DNA from 3 places in the Brevibacillus ruminantium genome. Region 1 is predicted to be linked to each of the others. Evidence: riboswitches for the same ligand, from Rfam matches in the RefSeq annotation. Region 1 holds a riboswitch; each other region holds the start of a gene.
What was found. A riboswitch is a leader RNA that binds a small molecule or an ion and turns the genes downstream of it on or off. The one in region 1 is predicted to bind S-adenosylmethionine.

Region 1 (2,201 bases):
CACTGGGCCTACGGAAACCTGTTGACCGCCCACAAGCTTGGGATTATTCAGGGCTACCCCAACGGTACCATTTCGCCTGACCAGTCGATTACGCGGGCAGAAATGGCGCTGATGGTGGCTAGAGCCAATGATCTGTTGCTTTACAAACGCAGCACCTCATCTTTTGCCGATTTGCCGACCAGCCATTGGGCATCCCCGGCAGTCGAAGCGCTGGTAGCGAAAAAGTGGATCAGTGGATACGGACAAATATTTAAACCGCAGGGCAGAGCTACGCGGGCCGAGGTCGTCGTCCTGCTGGCCAAAGCCTATAACTTATAACCCGATGGAAAAGGAGAGGGCAGAAGATGAAAAAAACAACCAAGGGAATCCTTGCCGTAGCGATTATAGGAACAGCGGTCTTTGCCTCGCAAGCGATGGCAGACGGCGTCTCTGGTGTACCCGGTTCTGTCGATGATCCGGTCGTGACCAAAAGCTATGTAGACCAGCGTATTCAACAAGCGCTTGGCGGCGGTGGTGGAGGCGGGGCGAGTGTCTCCACCGGCTTGACCGTCGTCGAGCTGTATCCCGGTCAGACGCTGTATGGCTTTGAGGGGACTGAGTTTATCGTTCGTACGGGGAAAGTACAAGCAGTAGCCGGAGACAAAGGGGATGGCCTGACGGACATCACAGAAGGTGTCGATTTGAGCGGGGGAGCAAAAGTACAGACCAATCACCTGCTCCTGATAGCGCGCTCGGACAATCGCGGTTTGCGCTTGCAGGCCGGGTATGACGGGGTTTCGCACATTATGGTGCGCGGCAAATACGAATTGCGATAAGCCCTTATTGACACCAAGGGTAAAAACGATTATTCTATAAACCGTAATGGATACTCTTATCCAGAGCAGGCGGAGGGACTGGCCCTATGAAGCCCGGCAACCGACTCGAGCGGTGCTAACCAGCAGGACAGAAACCCTGTTCTGGCCGATAAGAGGGTAGGGAACGCAAACACCAAGCACCTTTTCCTCTCATACAGGAAAAGGTTTTTTTGCTTGTGCCTTCATAATAACCTGTTTCGGCACCCACACTATTTGTATGAGGTCAAAGGAGGTATACACATGGCTTTGCAAAAAGGTCGTCGTCTGTTCACTTCTGAATCCGTCACAGAAGGTCACCCGGATAAAATTTGTGACCAGATTTCTGATTCGATCTTGGACGCGATTCTGTCCAAGGATCCAAATGCGCGTGTCGCATGCGAAACTTCTGTAACGACTGGTCTGGTACTTGTGGCCGGTGAAATTACCACGAATACGTATGTGGACATTCAAAAGCTGGTGCGCGAGACGATTCGTGAAATTGGATATGACCGCGCGAAGTTTGGCTTTGACGCTGAGACTTGCGGTGTGTTGACTGCCATTGGAGAGCAATCGGCTGATATTGCCCTAGGGGTAGACCAAGCACTGGAAGCGCGTGAAGGCAAAATGACAGACGAACAAATTGAAGCAATTGGTGCCGGAGACCAGGGTCTGATGTTTGGATTTGCTTGCAACGAGACACCTGAACTGATGCCTTTGCCGATCAGCATGGCTCACCAGCTGGCTCGCCGTTTGACAGAAGTGCGTAAAAATGGCATGCTGAGCTATCTGCGCCCAGACGGAAAAACACAAGTGACGGTAGAATACGATGGGGACAAGCCTGTCCGCATTGATACGATTGTCATCTCGACCCAGCATGCGCCTGAAGTGACGCTGGAACAGATCAAAGCAGACCTGACCGAACATGTCATTAAGCCTGTTGTGCCAACGGAACTGCTGGATGCAGAAACCAAATACTTCATCAACCCGACCGGCCGTTTCGTAATCGGTGGTCCTCAGGGAGACGCCGGCTTGACTGGCCGTAAGATCATTGTCGATACCTATGGCGGTTATGCCCGTCACGGTGGCGGAGCATTTTCTGGCAAGGATCCGACCAAAGTGGACCGCTCTGGTGCTTACGCAGCTCGCTACGTTGCGAAAAATATCGTAGCTGCAGGCCTGGCCGACAAGTGTGAAGTGCAAGTGGCTTACGCGATTGGTGTAGCCCAGCCTGTATCGATCAGCGTGGATACGTTTGGTACTGGTACAGTTTCCGAAGAGCATTTGGTCACTTTGATCCGCAAACATTTTGATCTTCGTCCTGCAGGGATCATCAAGCAACTCGACCTGCGTCGTCCGATCTACAAGCAA
Region 2 (2,201 bases), 1.1 Mb from region 1:
AAAACGGAGCTGCACCGATGACCAAAGGAGGGATAGAGCCTTTTACTCCGAGTGAAGTGCCGACGAGCATCTTCGTTACGGGAATCAAGAGAATCATCAAAATAATGAAAGGCACGGAACGCAAAACGTTTACGACAAAGGATGATACCGAATAAAACAAGCGGTTTTCCAGCAGTTGTCCTTTGGACGTCAGGAATAGCAGGATTCCCAGCGGAAGTCCGATAATGACCGTGAACAAGGTAGAGAACCCGAGCATGGTCAGTGTGTCAATTGAGCCCTTCCATATTTCTGTCCAATCCACATTTGTAAACGACATGCCCTATATCACCTCCACTTCCAGCCCGCGCTGTCGCAGTGTCTCGATCGCTTTGTTGTTTTGGCCCGAATTCCCGCCCAACTCGACCACGAGCTGACCGTATGGGGTGTCTTTCATCCGTGAGATGGTCCCCTGCAGGATGCTGAATACCGTCCCTGTCTCCTGCATCGTTTCAAAAAGGATCGGCTGGTAGGTTTGCTCGCCCAGGAAGGTCACGCGAAGAATCATCCGTTCGCCCGACGCTTTTTCCAGGGAAACGACTTTACGCAATTCACTGGAGTCCGCTACCTGCTCGACAAACTCCTGTGTCGTCGGATGCTGCGGCTTCAGGAACACTTCCAGAACCTCGCCGGTTTCGACGATATGTCCGCCGTCAATCACACCTACCCGATCACAGATGGAGCGGATCACATGCATCTCGTGGGTGATCAGCACGATGGTCAGTCCCAGTTTTCGGTTGATATCGAGCAAGAGAGCGAGAATAGAGTTGGTTGTCTGCGGGTCGAGAGCTGAGGTCGCCTCGTCGCAGAGCAGCACTTTGGGGTCACTCGCCAGTGCACGGGCGATGCCAACGCGCTGTTTCTGCCCACCCGACAATTGTGACGGATACTTGTCCCGATGCTCACTGAGCCCCACCAGCTCCAGCATTTCCTTAACCTTCTTATCAATTTGGTTTTTGGGCCGCTTCGCCAGTTTTAACGGAAAAGCCACATTCTCCGCTACGGTCGCGGACGACAGGAGGTTAAAATGCTGGAAAATCATCCCAATATGTCTGCGCTGCTCCTGAAGCTTGCCCTCGTCCAGTTTCGTCAGATCGACTCCATCGACGATCACTCTGCCTGATGTCGGGCGCTCCAGCAGATTGATACAGCGGATCAGTGTGCTTTTTCCCGCCCCGGAGTGTCCAATGACCCCGTATATTTCTCCCTTTTTGATCGTAAGGTCGATCCCTCGCAAAGCAGGTATCGCCTTTCCGTTGACCACGTAGTCTTTTTTCAGATCATGCAACTGTATCATCCGCTCACCTCCCGTATAAAATAAAAACCCCTTTTTCCTATACGAAAAAGGGGCTGCACCGTAATATACGATCGCATCCACCCTTCTCATCTGTACAAGATCTACATCTTGTAGGAATTGGCACCGCGCCACCCATCGAATGATCGATGAGCCGGTTGCCGGGCTTCATAGGGCCTTTCCCTCCGCCTCTCTGGATAAGAAGAATATCTACGTTAGATTCAATTAATAGAAATGTACCGTCTTGATACAAATTGGATTATATGCTATCGCGAAATAAAAAGTCAATGAGAATTTAATCCATGACTCCATTGCGGATGACCTCGGCATCTACGTGAAAGCGGAACTCCGCCTCTTGAAAACGTTTTTGCAATTCTTCATGTGAAAGCTTTCCCGCTCCCCGCACTTGAGACCGGTACCTTTCCCCAAAACCAAACGGGTCCACACCCATTTTTTGGATCTTCCGAACGACCTTCTCCAGCTCTTGTTTCAGATTTTCTGAAAGGACCTTGTCGAGTTGCTTTGTCATTTTCGGATTCTCCAGCTTTACTGGTTCCGACATCTCCAGAATGCGGGCCTTCAATTTGATTTTGACGTCAAATATCAGTGGTTTCTGGCTGACAACCTTGATGCTTGCCTTGCTGCTGATGGTGTCAAATACCAGCCGAAAATCCGTTTCTTTGTCTCCACCGGAGTTTGGCTCAAGCTCCAAGCGCTTCCGCGATGTTCTCATCTCATAGGTGGCCGTTCGATAGTTTTCATGTACCAGTTTAATAAAAAAGGCTTCCTTCGGCGGTACCCAATCGACGTACTTATCATCGCGAAACAAGGCCACTCCTTTAATCCCCACGTTTTTTCCCTTTTTCTCAAG
Region 3 (2,201 bases), 1.1 Mb from region 1:
GGTACTTTTGCGCCAGTTCATAATACGGGCTGCTTTCCAGTCCAGGATAGTTGACCCACTCGACGGCTTCATGCTGCTCCAGATAACGGGCGACGGCCAGCGTGTTTTCGCTGTGGCGCTCGATCCGCAGATGAAGGGTCTCCAGCCCCTGCAAGAACAAGAAGGAGTTGAACGGAGCAACTGCCGCCCCGATATCCCGCTGAAGCTGCACACGCGCCTTGATGATGTAGGCCAGCGGGCCGACTGCTTCCGTAAAGACAACGCCGTGATAGCTCGGGTCTGGCGTAGTCAGTCCGGGGAATTTGCCGTTGTTCCAGTCAAATTTGCCGGAGTCGACGATAATGCCGCCAATTGCCGTGCCATGGCCGCCGATAAATTTGGTGGTGGAGTGAACTACGATGTCAGCGCCATGCTCAAAGGGACGGCAGAGCAGAGGGGTAGCGAACGTATTGTCGACGATCAGCGGAATGCCATTTTCATGAGCGATAGCCGCAATCGCTTCCAGATCAACCACATCAATTCGCGGATTCCCGATGGTTTCCGTGAACACCGCTTTTGTTTTGTCATTGATCGCAGCGCGGAAATTCTCTGGATTGGAGGGATCGACGAAATGAACCTTGATGCCCAGTTTCCCCAGCGTATGAGCAAATAGATTATAAGTGCCGCCATACAAATGGCTGGAAGAAACGATCTCGTCTCCGGCACCCGCAATGTTCAGGATCGAGAAAGTGATGGCCGCCTGGCCCGATGAAGTTGCCAGGGCTCCGACACCGCCCTCAAGCTGCGCGACGCGCTGTTCAAACACATCCTGTGTCGGGTTCATGATGCGGGAGTAGATATTGCCCAGCTCTTTGAGGGCAAACAGGTTGGCAGCATGCTCCGTATCGCGGAACACATAAGAGGTGGTTTGGTAGATGGGGACGGCTCGGGAACCCGTCACAGGGTCAACATACTGTCCTCCGTGCAGGGCAATGGTTTCCGGCTTCCACTGTTTTTGTTCTGACATGGCTATCTCTTCCTCTCATCCATTTTATAAAAAAACAAAGCCTTCTCCTGAGAGGGAAGGCTTCGGTCATACCGCGCGGTTTCATCTCTCAGAATCAATGATTCTGCAGGATTTGGCACCAAGCGTATCAAAAACGCAGGTTGCCGGGTTTCATTGGGCCTGTCCCTCCACCACTCTTGATGAAATGTTTGAAATTTTCGTATAGCGTTTCTTATCTGCTATTATAATAGGACGATCGCCCGAGGTCAATCAAATTTCCGACTAAGCTGAGGGGAATTTCAGTGATTTTCTGTCTGTGCGTTTTCTACAGGCGCATTGTTTATGAAAGGAAGAGATCGCTTATGGAAAATGAGTGTTTTGTGGGATGGGGCACCTTGGCCTTGATTAACGCAGGCTTGGCCCAAGGGAAGAACCGCAGCGGGCTGAATTGGTTTTTTCTGTCGCTGTTTCTCGGACCGATCGCTACGCTGATCATCGTCGTCTGGGACAAACTTCCGGAAGCAAAAGAATAGAGGATAAGGGCTTACGGAAACTGCCCGGTAGGAACTTCTGCCTTATTTCCGTAACCAATTTGACCTGATTCCGTAACCAATTCGTCCTTCGTTGTTCACAGCCAGCAGCCGGAATCAGCCATATAATAAAAGTGATTGTGATCACATTCACATAAGCACTGTGAGAAGGTTGTTTTCGGGAGGGGAGACAACGATGGAACTGGATAATACCATGCTTGCACGCATTTTGACGTCGCTGACGCTGGGATTTCACATCATCTTCGCGGCATTGGGCGTCGGTATTCCGATTATCATTTCGATTGCCGAGTGGCTGGGAATCCGCAAAAAGGACCCGATGTATACACTGATGGCCCGCCGCTGGGTAAAAGGCTTTACCGTTACCGTTGCGGTCGGTGTCGTGACCGGTACATGTATCGGTCTGCAGCTCAGCTTACTGTGGCCAAGCTTTATGAAGGTAGCCGGTGAGGCCATTGCCCTGCCTCTGTTTTTGGAGACGTTTGCTTTTTTCTTTGAAGCGATTTTCCTGGGGATCTATCTCTATACCTGGGATCGGTTTAAAAATCCGTATATTCACTGGCTGTTCTCGATACCGGTTGTCATCGGTTCGACGGCTTCTGCTTTCTTCATTATGACGGTGAACGCTTTTATGAATGCGCCTCAGGGCTTTACCCTGGTAGACGGCT

Region 2: another riboswitch for S-adenosylmethionine. It lies ahead of NDK47_RS02975 (methionine ABC transporter ATP-binding protein); the one in region 1 lies ahead of metK (methionine adenosyltransferase).
Region 3: another riboswitch for S-adenosylmethionine. It lies ahead of NDK47_RS02885 (homocysteine synthase); the one in region 1 lies ahead of metK (methionine adenosyltransferase).

Annotation. Positions count from the first base shown of each region.
Region 1 covers NZ_CP098755.1:5,087,747-5,089,947, reverse strand. Annotated here, with positions in the region: gene NDK47_RS25080 (S8 family peptidase) at 1-318, shown strand, start outside; gene NDK47_RS25075 (hypothetical protein) at 345-815, shown strand; SAM riboswitch class I at 869-970, shown strand; gene metK (methionine adenosyltransferase) at 1,095-2,201, shown strand, end outside.
Region 2 covers NZ_CP098755.1:570,686-572,886, reverse strand. Annotated here, with positions in the region: gene NDK47_RS02980 (methionine ABC transporter permease) at 1-316, opposite strand, end outside; gene NDK47_RS02975 (methionine ABC transporter ATP-binding protein) at 320-1,333, opposite strand; SAM riboswitch class I at 1,417-1,534, opposite strand; gene NDK47_RS02970 (Ger(x)C family spore germination protein) at 1,626-2,201, opposite strand, start outside.
Region 3 covers NZ_CP098755.1:552,699-554,899, forward strand. Annotated here, with positions in the region: gene NDK47_RS02885 (homocysteine synthase) at 1-1,006, opposite strand, end outside; SAM riboswitch class I at 1,085-1,192, opposite strand; gene NDK47_RS02890 (hypothetical protein) at 1,348-1,518, shown strand; gene NDK47_RS02895 (cytochrome ubiquinol oxidase subunit I) at 1,712-2,201, shown strand, end outside.